Regions from separate parts of the Chitinophaga sp. 05T412 genome, predicted to be linked through region 2. Evidence: riboswitches for the same ligand, from Rfam matches in the RefSeq annotation. Region 2 holds a riboswitch; the other holds the start of a gene.

Region 1 (5,035 bases), on a different contig from region 2:
GCCTGGTCAATATGACCGGCATCTGTTTTAGTGGCAACAAGGTCTTTTACAACAATACCTAACTGCTGAGATTCCCGTTTCCGTAAAAAGATGATCATAAAGAATGTCATCAATACCAAAACCATTATCGTTAGCACTGTATAGCGTACAAAGGTTTTTTTCTCGTGGGTCTTATACATCGTGATTTTAAAATTGGGTGTTGGCTTTAGGTTCCGTTGGACCGCCCACGAAAATAAATGAATTAATTGGCCATAACTAATGGATAATCAATGTAAATCAATGATATAGGTATTTGTACACTTCTGAATTAAATATGTATTGTGTTAATTTATACATTATATTTTTTTATTTATTGAAAGATGGGTATGCCGCCATTACCCCTCTATTCCTCTTATATGTGATAACTTTTAGTGGAACAACAACCCTTAATATTTTTTTAGTATTGTTGTGATATAATTTTTCCCTGATGCAGTATCTGAAAAGTTGTCTTACCTGTTTGCTGTTCCTTACATTATCATCATTTGTTTACAGTCAATCAGTCTACCCGGACCCGCAGTATAAATTTATAACCGGGCCTAATGTGTTGCAGGACCGGAATTTTTACCTGTTTACCCTGTTGGAAAAATTACCCGACTTGCCTTTGTTGCTGAATAACGACAGCGCCCTGAAAGCCCTGGGGGAAACATACAAACAACGTATAACCCATCCCGTGAGTAAAGCAGAAAGCCCGGCTACGCTGTTGTTTTCAGCTGCCACCATACAGCAAACTACTGACGCCCTTACCCGTTTAATGCAACAACATCCGGCGCCATTTGCCCGTTTGACACAGGAAATGCGCGCCAGCGGACTGTTTGAACTGCACGCCGGAGAAAGCGACGCGGGGCTGCTTTCCGCTGCCTGGAAAGATGCAGCCGATGGAATCAACTATATCATTAACGCCTATACGAATGGCACTGGCATGCGCTACGCCATGATTGACTCTGGCCGGTTTTATGTGCTGTCGCCTTCCTATAAAACCGCCGTGCAACGCAGTATTACCCGGATCGGAAAGCAAAGTAAATCCGCTGATTTGTTCTTCCAGCCTTCCTTAGCGCTGGCACTGGACCTGCTGGAACTCAATCACCGGGATGAAGCGGGACGCTATGAGCCTATGTCGGCCACTAACGGTGAAGTATATCCGCAAATAAAGAAAACCGATTGGACAAAATATACCTATTCCGCCATGCTGATACTCGGCGCCAGCCCCTCCGGTAAAGAAGCCCTGAGCGATGCTGGTAAAGGCCGTTGCCGCGCCGGCGCAGAGTTATTTAATAAAGGTATGGCGCCGTTTATCATTGTATCCGGCGGTCATGTAAGACCAGTAGGTACCTCGTATTCAGAAGGAGTGGAGATGAAAAAGTACCTGGTCAACGAACTGAAAATCCCCGCTAATGCTGTAATGGTGGACCCTTATGCCAGACACACCACCACCAATGTACGCAACGCCGTCCGCATTGCCTGGAGAAGTGGCATCCCCGTTAACAAACGGATGTTGTGTGTGTCTGATGCCATGCACCTGGTATATGTCAACAGCCCAGTGTTTAAACAGCGTTGTACTACAGAGCTGGGATATTTGCCTGCGGCAGATATCCAACAAGCGGATCTTTACTTTTTGTCGTTCTTACCAGACCTTCGCTCCCTGCAGGCCAATCCCCTCGATCCATTAGATCCTTGATACAGCGGCTTCCCGGAGGTATTCATCTCTCATAAAAAAATAAAAAAACAGAAGTCTACTGATTTTGTAGGAAAATAAATTTGGTGGTTTGTTTTTCTGTATTATCTTTGCACCAGTTCTTTAGATAGCTTATCAAGAAAGGAGGAGGGAAATGGCCCAACGATACCTTAGCAACCATCCCCCGCTGTTAGCGGGGAGAAAGGTGCTGCATCCATCCTGGCGTTTAGCTGGGAAAGATAAGTCAGATACAAGTTTTGCAATACATTATTATATCTATATAATGATCAAACTCATCTGGCTACAGGTGAGTTTTTTTATGCCCCTACCTTCCCCGATATGCTCATTTAACGGACCTGTTTAATCAATTTTCATCAAACTAAAAATCAAAAACAGATGAGCACAATTACTGAATTAATCCATTCAATTCCCGTAGATCCCCGTACTGGCGCTATTGCAGTACCTATTTATCAAACGTCTACTTTCGTGCAGGACGCACCCGGTGTAAATAAAGGATACGACTATGCGCGTTCCAATAACCCCACCCGCGAAACGGCAGAAAAAATTATCGCACAACTGGAAGGCGGAGCCGCGGCATCCCTCTTTGGTAGTGGATTGGCAGCGATTGATGCCGTGATTAAACTCTTGAAATCCGGTGACGAAATCGTTGCCGTGGATGATATCTATGGCGGCGCTTTCCGGCTCTTTCATAAAGTATATGAGAAGTTTGGCATTCGCGTGACCTATGTAGATACCTCCGATACACAGGCGGTATTCAATGCCATCACACCCGCTACCCGTTTAATATGGCTGGAAACGCCTACCAATCCTACGCTTAAGATCTCCGATATTGCTGCCATTGGCCGTATTGCCAAAGCGCATAACATTTTGTTTTGCGTGGATAATACCTTTGCATCTCCTATTCTGCAAAAGCCCCTGGAGCTGGGCGCAGACCTGGTGGTACACAGCGCCACCAAATATCTCGGCGGACATAGTGACCTCATTGCCGGTGTAGTGATTGCTAAAACAATACCGCTGGCAGAAGAAATTAAATTCTATCAAAACGCCACTGGCGCCATCCTCGGGCCCTTCGATAGTTTCTTACTGATACGCGGTATTGAAACGTTGCACCTGCGTATTAAACAGCATGGAATCAACGCACAGGCGTTGGCGGAATACCTGGAAAACCATCCGGCGGTAGATAAAGTATACTATCCCGGTCTGCCATCCCATAAAGGTCATGAGCTGGCAAAGCGCCAGAGCAAAGGATTTGGCGGCATCATTTCTTTTACATTGAAGAATGATAGCACCGAAGCAGCTACTGCTTTTGTAACGTCTACCCAATATTTCAAACTGGCAGAAAGCCTGGGAGGGATCAAGAGTTTGTTATGTCATCCGGCAGCCATGACACATAAATCTATCCCCGCTGAAAAGAGAAGAGCCGCAGGGGTAAGTGATAGCCTGATCCGCCTCTCGGTAGGCCTCGAAGAAACCGCCGACCTCCTGGCTGATCTGGAGCAGGCCTTTACGAAGCTGCCGGCGAGCGTCCACGCAGAAAGCGTGTTGTAAGCATGGCGGCAACATTGTCGCCCGTAGCATTCAGGATAGTGGCCAACGGATCTACCAGCGTGCCAATGATCATCAGCGGCGGCAATGCTTCCACGGGGAAGCCATAGATGCTCATCACCAGCAGTTCGCCGATGTAGCCGCCATTGGGAATACCGCCTTCCACAATACTGGCAATAACGGTAACGCCCATGGCCATGGCTACTACAGTAACGCTGTCGAAGCTTCTGCCAAACATACTGAATACCACCGCCATTTTTATAATAGAGGAAATGCTGGAGCCATCTTTATGCAGGGTGGCGCCCAGCGGTACCACCACATTACCAATATCTGCCGGTACCCCCATTTTGCTCACCGCTTCCAGATTAGCGGGTATAGTGGCGATACTGCTGCCTGTGCCCACAGCGGTGAGCGTAGGAATGATATTATTTTTCCAGAAGATTTTAATGCCCGGAAGTCCCCCGGCGATAAACGCATAAAACGTGAAACCGAAAATGAAATAAACAATACCGAAGCCATAATAAATGCCCAGCGACTGCGCGTAGGTGCCAAACAGCTGTGGCCCTACGGTGCCCACCTGGTAAGCGAAATAAGCACCCAATCCCACCGGGCCTATTTTCATAATCACGCCCAGTACTTCCTTCATCACTTCATTGCCGGAATGCAAAAATTGCCGGAAGGCTTTACCAGCCTCGCCTACACGCATGGCCGCAAATCCGATGAGCCCGGAAAAAATAATGAAAGGCAGCATATTTTTGCGCGACAACAACTCATAAAATTCATTCACTGTTACTAACCGGCTCAGTTGATCGCCCCAGTTGCCCGGCTGCTCCAGGTGCAGGGTTTTAGATAATACTACCGACTGATGAATCGGGAAAATCCATACGGCTACAATGGTCAGAAAAGCAGATATCAGAATGGTACTGAGGAATACCAATGACATGGTGCCTAATATTTTCCCCAACTTATGCCCCGCCTCTATATGGGCCATGGCATTGGAAATACTGAAAAATACCAGCGGTATAATGACCGTAAATAACAGGTTTAAAAAAATATCGCCGATAGGCTTAATAATAACGACTTTTCCCCCGAAAATCAGTCCCGCTATACTGCCGGCTATAATGCCACCCAGCAGCCAAAACATACTACTGTAATTTTTAAGAAATCCCATGAATGAAATTTATAAGATACAAGATAGCCAAATGTGCCCGATCAGTGAACAATCAGACATGATTATTGTTTATGCTGTTAGCAAAACCATCTGTCACCATGAAAAGCTTGCTGCTCTGTTTGTTGCTGCCCTTTTTCGTCCAGGATCGCACCTATACCATAGGAGAGGTGATGCGCAATGCCAGACAACTGCATAATGACAGCACCGCGGTACAGGTGACCGGCTATGTGACCAAAAAGTTGCGTGATAACAATTACCTTTTTGAAGATAAAACCGCAGAAATCCAGGTAGATATTGATCCCCGCTATCTTCCCCGCAAACCCTTCAGTGATAAGGATGCGGTCACCATCAAAGCACTGGTACAGTACGAAATCAACAAACCCATTACCCTGAAGGTAAACCAGGTAGTTAACAACGACTAACGCCGAAGACTATATGATTTTTACCAGGAAGCTGTAAATACTCTTCATACTTACCAGGATTACAATCACCGCTACCGCGACCATAATTGTTTTGGCAGAAATTTTATTGGATACTTTGGCTGCAATAGGAGAAGCAATGGCGCTGCCTATTACCAGCCCCAGTAC
Region 2 (9,656 bases):
GATGTCAAAATCATTCAGGTGATGAATACCGAAGTTGAATACTTCTTCGGGTTTCACGAAAGTACCGAAGGCATGGAGGAGGAGGATCACGATTTTAAATTTCGGATCGTATCCTTCGATGTCGAGGGTAGGGTCTGTTTCGGCAAAACCCAGGTCCTGCGCTTGTTGCAGGGCGGTTTCGAAGCTGAGGTTTTCTTCAAATATTTTGGTGAGAATATAGTTCGTAGAGCCGTTACAGATACCTTCTACAGCATTGAGCAGGTCGTTATCATAATATTCTTCCAGGTTGCGGATAATAGGAATACTGGCGCAGCTGGACGCTTCATACAGGAACGGTACTTTGTTTTCAGCCTGCAGTTGATACAGGGCTGGCAAATTTTCCGCGATCATTCTTTTGCTGGCGCTTACTACCGCTTTGCCGTTACGCAGGGCGGTGCTCACAATTTCAAAGGCTGCTTCGGTTTCATTGATCAGTTCTACTACCACGTCAATGGTAGGATCTTCCAGAATTTCATTTTTATCGGTAGTAAAGTAGCTGCTATCGATAGGTCTTGACTTATTAGGGTCTTTAATACAGATTTTTTTAATCCGTGCATTAATACCTTTTGTTCTGTTCAACACTTCATAGAGTCCTTGTCCTACGACGCCGAAACCGAAAATACCTAAATTGATGATCTTATTTTCCATACATTTTTTGAGCTTGCAGCCTTCAGCAATTAGTCTTTAACGATGCAGAGATGATCAGGTTCTGTACAGTCAAAGTGGTGGTTAATCACTAAGGGCTTTATTGTAAAACAGTAATTTGCTTGCCAGCCGGATGGTTTAGCTTATCCAGCGCTTGTTTCAGGTCGTTAATCAGGTCGTCGGCATCTTCAATACCTACTGATAAACGGATACAGGAATCCTGCAGCCCTGTTCTTTTCCGGAATTCTTCCGGTATGTTACGATGCGTCATGGTAGCCGGATGGGCCAGCATGCTTTTCACGCCGCCGAAACTTTCTGCCAGTTTAAATAACTTGGTAGCGTTCACGATGCGGATGGCATTTTTGATATTGTCGCTTTTCAGGGAAAAGCTTACCAGTGCGCCGTAATTTTTCTGTTGTTTACGGGCGATATGATGATTTTTATGCGTAGCCAGTCCGGGATAAAACACTTTATCCACAGCAGGATGTGCGGCCAGCCAGTTAGCGATAGCATTGGCATTGCTGCATTGTTTTTCCAGTCGCAGGTACAATGTTTCCACCCCGCGGATAGTCAGCCATGCTTCAAAAGGACTGAGTATACTACCGGAAATATTTTGGTTATAGCGGATCTGGTCTGCCAGTACTTTGCTGTTCACCACCACCAGTCCGGCAATTACATCGCTATGTCCGGAAAGATATTTGGAAGCGCTGTGGATAACGATATCCGCGCCGAGGGTGATAGGTTGTTGTAATAGTGGGGTGCTGAAAGTATTATCTACTACCAGCAAGATGTTATGTTGTTTGGCAATTTTGCTGATAGATTTGATATCAGAAATGCGCAATGTTGGATTGGTAGGGGATTCCAGCCAGATGATTTTGGTGTTGGGGGTAATAGCCGCCAATACTTTGTCGATGTTGCTGGTATCTACGAAATTAACTTTGATACCGAAGCGTTCAAACATGTGGTTAAAGATTTGGAAGATGCCACCGTAGGTATCTTCTACCGCCATGATTTCATCGCCGGTCTTTAACAGCTTCAGTACCGCATCAATGGCCGACATGCCACTGGCGAACGCAAATCCGGCAAATCCTTCTTCCAGGTTGCAGATGAGGTCTTCCAGCACTTTTCTCGTGGGGTTATTTGCCCGCGAAAATTCAAAGCCTTTATTGATGCCCGGTGATTCCTGCACAAAGGTGGATGTTTGATAGATAGGCACAGAAATGGCGCCTGTCAGTTCGTCTACCGGAATGCTATGAATCAGTTGTGTAGCTGTTTTCATGTTATAAATTATTTTTAATGATGTTCAATGTGCACAATAATCTGCTGCAACTTTATCATTAAAGATCAACTTAAACAACAACAAATCCATGAAAAGGGGGCGGAGTGGGCATAAAAAAAGCTCTTCCGTGTGTTGGAAGAGCTTTCTTAGAAAGTTATATATATCTGTGAAGTATTATCTCTGCCAACTTATCTTTCCCACGCTTGCGCATGGGCAGGAATTAGCACCTTTTTCCTGATCATAAAATCAGGAAAGGTTGCTAAGGCATCGCAGGGCCAAGTCCCTCCGCCTTTCTGGATAAGTGATGTGTAAGAACTGGCGCAAAGGTAATGTGACTTTGATGAGATTTCCAAATGGAAGTTTGAATTTATTTATTAAACGATGTTTTATTACCTTTAGCTGATACTATTTTATACCAACCGTATCTTTATGTTTGTTAACCCGTTGCTCTCAGAAGAGCTATTCCAGTACATCTGGGCCTTCCGGCTGTTTAAGCAGGATCACCTGGCCACTACCGGTGGAGAACCGGTACAGATTTTATATCCCGGACTACATAATCATCATGGCGGCCCTGATTTTTCTGCTGCAAAAATCAGGATTGGCGCCACTTTATGGGTAGGGCAGGTAGAGCTGCACCTGCGTACTTCCGACTGGTTCCGGCATAAGCATCAGCACAATCCACAATACGGGCGGGTGATCCTGCATGTGGTATTTGTACATGACATGCCGGCTGATCGTATTCCGGGTGTACCCTGTCTGGAATTGCAGCAGCATATTCCCAAACTGTTGTTGGAGCGCTATGAGCAGCTGCGGCAGTTGTCGCCCTTTGTTCCCTGTGCGGCTTATGTGGCCGCTGTTCCGCCGCTCACGTGGTTAAGCTGGAAGGAAAGGCTGTTGGCCGAACGCTGGGAGCGCAAGTTGGGGGTGTTGCGGGCCTGGCTGCAAAGCAGCCAATCCAATTGGGAAGAGGTGTGTTATTGGGCGGTGGCGCAGAGTTATGGGATGCCGGTAAATGCCCTGCCCATGCTGGAAGTAGCCCAGTCGCTCTCTTACACCCTGCTGATGCGATACCGGCAGGAACGCCTGCAGCTGGAGGCGCTGCTGTTTGGGCAGGCGGGCATGTTGAGCCAACCGCCGGCAGATGAATATATGGCGCAGCTACAGGCCATATATGTACATCTGCAGCATAAGTATGGGCTTTGTCCTATTGCTGCGCATCACTGGAACTGGTTGCGGATGCGGCCGGCGGCGTTCCCCACCATGCGGCTGGCTACTTTTTCGGCTTTGCTGCAACATAGTCCCCGCCTGTTTTCCAGGATACTGGATGCGAATGATATAACGGAGCTGGAGCGGTTATTTTTCGTACAGCCGTCGGCGTATTGGCGTAGCCATTACCGGTTTGGACAGGTCGTAGGGCACACCCAGCTACCAGGAAAACAGGCGGTTCACGGTATTCTGATTAATACCGTACTGCCGTTGCTGTTCCTGTATGGACAGCAAAAGCAGCTGAAATATTACCAGGAAAAGGCCTTGCATTTTTTAGAGCAGCTGCCACCGGAAAGAAACCGGATCACCGCAGCATGGGAACAGTTGGGCGTAACACAGGAAAGTGCGATGGAGTCGCAGGCATTATTGCAGTTGAAGCAGTACTACTGCGATGAGAAGCGGTGCCTGCATTGCGCTGTGGGGATAAAAATTATAGGTGGGGTTTAGAAGAGCAGAAAGCGGAAAGCAGAAAGCAAAAAGCTATTGTAGCGAATGATTAAAGCGTAGTAATATCCGCAATGGTCACTCGCTACAATAGCTTTTTGCTTTCTGCTTTTTGCTTTCTGCCCCCGTATTACCAGTTAAAAGTAACATCCTGCACCATATCCGGATGTACGCTTTCTGCCACTGGACAGGTATGTGCCGCTCTTTCGAGTATAGTTCTTTCTTTTTCGCCCAGGTTATGACCGGCAGGAAAATCGAATACGATAGTTACACCGGTAATACGGCGGGGTTCTGTGCCCATGGTTTTCAGTACACTTACTTTGGTACCTTCAATAGCCCAGTTGTTTTCCATGGCTTTGATGCCCATAATGGAAAGCATACAGGAGCCCAGCGCGGTGGCTACCAGGTCAGTAGGAGAAAATCTTTCTCCTTTACCTTTATTATCTACTGGTGCGTCTGTTTCAATCACAGTGCCGGAGCGGAGATGGGTAGCTGTGGTGCGTAACTCCCCGTTATAAATGATAGATGCTGTTTGCATATTGATTCTTTTTATGATCTGGAGGTAAAATTAATAGTATTTTCAGGATATGAGCAATATGGAAAGCGGAGGTGCTGTTAAACTAAAAAAAAATTAGCTACGTTTGTAATATATACATAACAATACCTTGGTTCAAGCGTTTACTTATTATAATAATAGCCCACTGTGAAAAAAATATACTTAATCCTGTTTTTGGCAATAATATCCGGCGGCTTATTTGCGCAATCCAATACCAATAACACTTCCACGCAAAAAAGCAAGAAAAGCGATAAGGAACAGCGTAAGCTGAAAAGGATTTCTGTTTTTCGGGAGCAGGAAGAGGGGGAGAATGTTTTTCAGCGTGATTTTTCGGTAGGTGGCAGACTTAATACCGATGGCTGGACAGGCTTCGTGGAACTGGGTTATCGGAAAAGCAGGAAGAAAGTCACTTATTTCCAGTTTGACTTTTCGGAGAAGAAGAGTAATAAGGAAGTGAAGAAAAGCAGTGCTTACTTTACACAGCGTCCTTTTATATACGGAAAACAGAATAACTTTTACCAGGCTAAGCTGGGCGTAGGTCAGCGCTATATGTTGGGTGGAAAAGCCAATAAAAACGGGGTAGAAGTGGACTTGATCTACTATGGTGGCTTGTCTGTGGGATTATTGAAGCCTTATTACCTGAATATGCAGGTGAATGGAGGAAGTGAGGAGATAAAGTATAGTCCGGAAAATGCTGAGCAATTCCTGAAGGTAAACGATATTATTGGCGCCGGTGGTTTTGGGAAGGGCTGGAATAACCTGAGTGTGGTGCCGGGTTTGCACGCTAAATTGGGGATGCGCTTCGACTGGGCCCATTTTAATGAGGTGGTAAGCGCCCTGGAAGTGGGGATGAATGCGGAAATGTATACCAAAAAAATCCCTATTATGGTGGAATATGGTGGAATAGACTATAATAAACAGTTCTTTTTTGGCGCATATGTAAGCCTTCAATTCGGGAAGCGCTGGAATAAGAGATAAGTGTTAACTTTGCTTTTCTAAAGAAAGGAATAAGCGATGCAAGAACTACCCGTAATAGCCGCCGAACCGGCTACAACAAGAGTAAAAAAGCCTGATTGGCTGCGCGTTAAATTACCGATAGGCGAGAACTATAAGCAGGTGAGGAACCTGGTAGATACCCATAAATTACATACGATCTGTGAAAGCGGTAACTGCCCTAACATGGGTGAGTGCTGGGGAGCCGGTACGGCCACTTTCATGATCCTGGGAAATATCTGTACCCGCAGTTGCGGCTTTTGTGCCGTAGCTACCGGCCGCCCGGAAGCCGTAGATTTTGACGAACCTCAGCGTGTGGCAGAAGCCATTTACCTGATGAAAGTAAAGCATGCGGTCATCACATCCGTTGATAGAGATGAACTGAAAGACGGTGGTTCTATCATCTGGGCTAACACCATCAATGCAGTAAGGGCGTTAAATCCCGAAACAACCATGGAAACCCTGATCCCGGATTTTCGTGGTCAATGGGAAAATCTCCAACGTATCATTGATGTAGCGCCTGAAATAGTTTCACATAACCTGGAAACGGTAGAACGTTTAACCAAGCAGGTGAGGATACAAGCCAAATATCACCGCAGCCTGGAAGTCATCCGTCGCCTGAAAGAAGGTGGTATGCGTACCAAGAGTGGTATCATGCTCGGCCTGGGTGAAACCAAGGAAGAAGTAGTACAAGCCATGCAGGATCTGTACGACAACGGTTGTGATGTAGTCACACTAGGTCAGTACCTGCAACCTACCCCTAAGCACCTGCCGGTAGCGCGCTTTGTACATCCTGATGAATTTGCAGAGTTACGCGAAATAGGATACAACATGGGACTGGACTACGTAGAGTCCGGACCGTTAGTTAGGTCCTCTTATCATGCGGAAAAACATATTGTTAGCGGTCGAAATAAAGGATGACCGGAACTAAATTTCATGTAATTGTTAAAATCCACCTGAAAGGGTGGATTTTTGTTTTCATAACACTATCTTAGCGCCCGAAATACTTTTACCTAACAACAAAATGTTTGTTGTCTAACCTACTTCTCTGTTATACGTTGTTTTCAAATACCTGGAATCTAAACCCGGACGCCGTGCAGCTACTGTTTCAGATCCTTTGAATAAGCAACTCATTTATCAAACCTACCTGTTTGCTGTAGCGATTACGGCTTAACATGTTTTTGCAGTAATAAAATATTGTTACGCAGTAAATAGCTGCTTAACAACAAGGAATATTAATACTATGCCGTAAGAAGTAGTTGGCTTTCAGCTTTTCCACTTTTCATACTGGTATTATTTTCTTTTGATTGGTACAATGATGAACTGAATGTCAAAAGCCTTTTATGAAAAGAGCATTTTATTTGTTAGCTGTGTCCTGCGGATTGTTGATAACGCCGCAGTTGTTTGCACAGTCATCGTCGGATTCCCTGTTAACCAGTGCTACCCTGCAGGAATGTATCCGGTATGCTATTTCGCATCAGCCGGTCATCCGCCAGTCGTTGATTGATGAAGCGATCACCGATAGAACTGTGAAGAGTAAACTGGCCGACTGGTATCCGCAGATCAACCTGGATTACAACATCCAGCACTACCTGAAAATACCCACCTCTATTTTAGGTGGGAATCCTATTCAGGCGGGCGTTGCCAATTCTTCCGCTGCCCTGTTTGGATTAAACCAGAACATCTTTACCCGTGACCTGTTGCTGGCCCGCAATACGGCCAAGGATGTACGAAAACAAAGCCAGCAAACCACTGCCCGCAACCAGATTGACCTGGTAGCCAGCGTCAGCAAAGCGTATTATGATGTGTTGCTCACCACCGAACAAATTAAAGTGTTGAGTGAAGACATCATTCGCCTGGAACGCAGTCTGAAGGATGCCAACAACCAGTACGCCAGCGGTGTAGTTGATAAAACAGACGCCAAACGCGCCACCATTTCCCTGAACAATGCCCGCGCCCAACAAAAGTCGGCCCGCGAACTGCTGACAGCGAAACAGGCGTATCTCAAAGACTTGATGGGATATCCCACCAATGCCAGCGATATACCACTCACCTCCGATTCTGCCGCTGTATCATCTCAGGTAACCGGTGATGATACCTTACAGGTAGCAGATTATAAAGGTCGTATTGAATACCAGTTGCTGCAAACACAGGAAAGCCTGCTGCAGGCCAACCTGAAATACAATAAATGGAGTTTCCTGCCTACCGTATCGGCGTTTATTAACTATTCCTTCGCCTATCAGAATGCAGAATTCAACAAGTTATACAGCCATGATTATCCTAACTCATTAGCAGGATTGAAATTATCCCTGCCTATTTTTCAGGGAGGAAAACGGATACATAACATCCGTATGGCGGAGCTGCAATTGCAGCGTACGCAGTGGGATTATGCCGCCCTGAGAAGTCAGATTAATTCGCAGTATGTGCAGGCCATGGCCACGTACAAGAGTAACTACAACGACTATCTGACCCTGAAAGAAAATGTGCAGATGGCAAAGGATGTATACGATATGTTACAGCTACAATATAAAGAAGGCATCAAAACGTATCTCGACGTACTGATATCTGAAACAGAGTTGCGGAGTGCGCAACTGAATTACTACAATTCTATGTACCAGGTATTATCCAGCAGGATAGACTTGCAAAAAGCATTAGGAACCTTAACAGCTAATTATTAAATGGTAACCGGAACGGATATGAAAAAAATGAACAACATTATCTTAATCAGCGCTGCCAGTATCCTGGGCTTATCGGCCTGCAGTGGTCCTGCTAAAAAAACGGCGCCTGTGATGCCCCCTACACCGGTAAATGTTACGGAAGCAGCTGTATCGCCGGCCGTTTATTACGATAAATATCCCGCCACGGTGGTGGCCATCAATCAGGTGGAACTGCGCTCTCAGGTGGGTGGATTTATCACCGGCATCTTTTTCAAAGAAGGAGAAGTTGTGCAGAAGGGAAAAGCATTGTATGAAATAGATCGTCGTAAATATGAAGCAGCGGTGCTGTCTGCACAGGCAAACGTAGCCAGTGCAAAGGCCAGCTTTGAAAGAGCTAAAAAAGATGACGACCGCTATCAGCGCCTGGCCGATCAGGATGCGGTAGCCCGTCAGATACTGGATAACGCCCGGGCAACGCTCGAAACTTCCCGGAGCCAGCTGGCTGCGGCAGAAGCCAACCTGGCAGCAGTACGTACCGACCTGGATTACTCCCTTATCAAAGCACCGTTCACCGGACGCATTGGTATTTCTCAGGTGAAACTGGGCGCACAAGTGAGCCCCGGAAGCACGCTGCTGAACACCATCTCCAGTGAAAATCCTATAGCAGTGGATTTTGTGGTAACAGAAAATGATATTCCCCGTTTTGCAGCCATGCAGGGCAAAGGTAACGGCAACGATAGTACGTTCCGCCTGCAATTGTCTGATGGCACCGCTTATGTACATGCCGGTAAAATACTGGCCATCGATCGCGGGGTAGATAATCAAACCGGTACCATCCGCGTACGTATTGAATTCAACAACCCGGATGATAAGCTGAAAGATGGTATGAGCTGTGTGTTACGTGTACTCAACGAACAGTCCGGCGAAAGATTGATCATCCCATTCAAAGCCGTAACAGAGCAAATGGGCGAATACTTTGTGTTTGTAGCGAAAGATTCAGTAGCGGCCCAGCAGAAAGTACACCTCGGACCTAAACTGGGTGATAAAATAGTGATCATGGACGGCGTACAGGCTGGTGACAAGGTCATTGTTGAAGGCTTCCAGCGCTTACGCGATGGCGGTAAAATACAGATTGGAATACCAGCCGCACCACAAGGCGCGCCTGCGAAGAAATAGTTTATCAGTAGAATCAACAGCGAAGATCATGATTGCAGATACTTTTATAAAACGACCCGTAACGGCCATAGTGATATCTATAGTGCTGGTGCTGGTGGGAATATTGGCGATGATGAACCTGGCCGTGGGCCAGTATCCGGAGATCTCGCCCCCCACCGTACAGGTAACAGGTACCTACACCGGGGCCGATGCCCAAACGGTGGAACAAACCGTGGCCACTCCTGTGGAAGTACAGGTGAATGGTACGCCTGGTATGACGTACATCAACACCAACAATACCAGCAGCGGACAAATGAGTATGACGGTAAACTTCGAAGTAGGTACCGACATCAATATTGCCGCGCTGGATGTGCAGAACCGTGTGGGGATTGCACAACCTACCCTGCCGCAGGAAGTACAGCGTTTAGGCTTAACCGTTAGAAAGCGTAACCCCAGCATTTTAATGCTGGTAGCACTGTATTCACCTAAGGGCACACATGATATCACCTTCCTCGACAACTACACCAACGTATATGTAAAAGATGCATTGCTGAGAGCCAAAGGAGTAGGTGACATCTTCACGCGTGCAGATGATTTCAGTATGCGTATCTGGCTGAAGCCC

What was found. A riboswitch is a leader RNA that binds a small molecule or an ion and turns the genes downstream of it on or off. The one in region 2 is predicted to bind S-adenosylmethionine.
Region 1: linked by a shared signal. The riboswitch ahead of AC1DFM_RS11000 (trans-sulfuration enzyme family protein) and the one ahead of AC1DFM_RS00405 (trans-sulfuration enzyme family protein) in region 2 are both predicted to bind S-adenosylmethionine.

The regions. Positions count from the first base shown of each region.
Region 1 covers NZ_JBFTLN010000004.1:168,150-173,184, forward strand. Annotated here, with positions in the region: gene AC1DFM_RS10990 (ATP-binding response regulator) at 1-98, opposite strand, end outside; gene AC1DFM_RS10995 (YdcF family protein) at 467-1,714, shown strand; SAM riboswitch class I at 1,841-1,957, shown strand; gene AC1DFM_RS11000 (trans-sulfuration enzyme family protein) at 2,108-3,280, shown strand; gene AC1DFM_RS11005 (dicarboxylate/amino acid:cation symporter) at 3,237-4,421, opposite strand; gene AC1DFM_RS11010 (NirD/YgiW/YdeI family stress tolerance protein) at 4,547-4,870, shown strand; gene AC1DFM_RS11015 (sulfite exporter TauE/SafE family protein) at 4,880-5,035, opposite strand, start outside.
Region 2 covers NZ_JBFTLN010000001.1:94,480-104,135, reverse strand. Annotated here, with positions in the region: gene AC1DFM_RS00410 (homoserine dehydrogenase) at 1-687, opposite strand, end outside; gene AC1DFM_RS00405 (trans-sulfuration enzyme family protein) at 785-1,963, opposite strand; SAM riboswitch class I at 2,149-2,267, opposite strand; gene AC1DFM_RS00400 (DUF2851 family protein) at 2,393-3,676, shown strand; gene AC1DFM_RS00395 (OsmC family protein) at 3,804-4,211, opposite strand; gene AC1DFM_RS00390 (hypothetical protein) at 4,404-5,207, shown strand; gene lipA (lipoyl synthase) at 5,244-6,143, shown strand; gene AC1DFM_RS00380 (TolC family protein) at 6,566-7,900, shown strand; gene AC1DFM_RS00375 (efflux RND transporter periplasmic adaptor subunit) at 7,928-9,055, shown strand; gene AC1DFM_RS00370 (efflux RND transporter permease subunit) at 9,084-9,656, shown strand, end outside.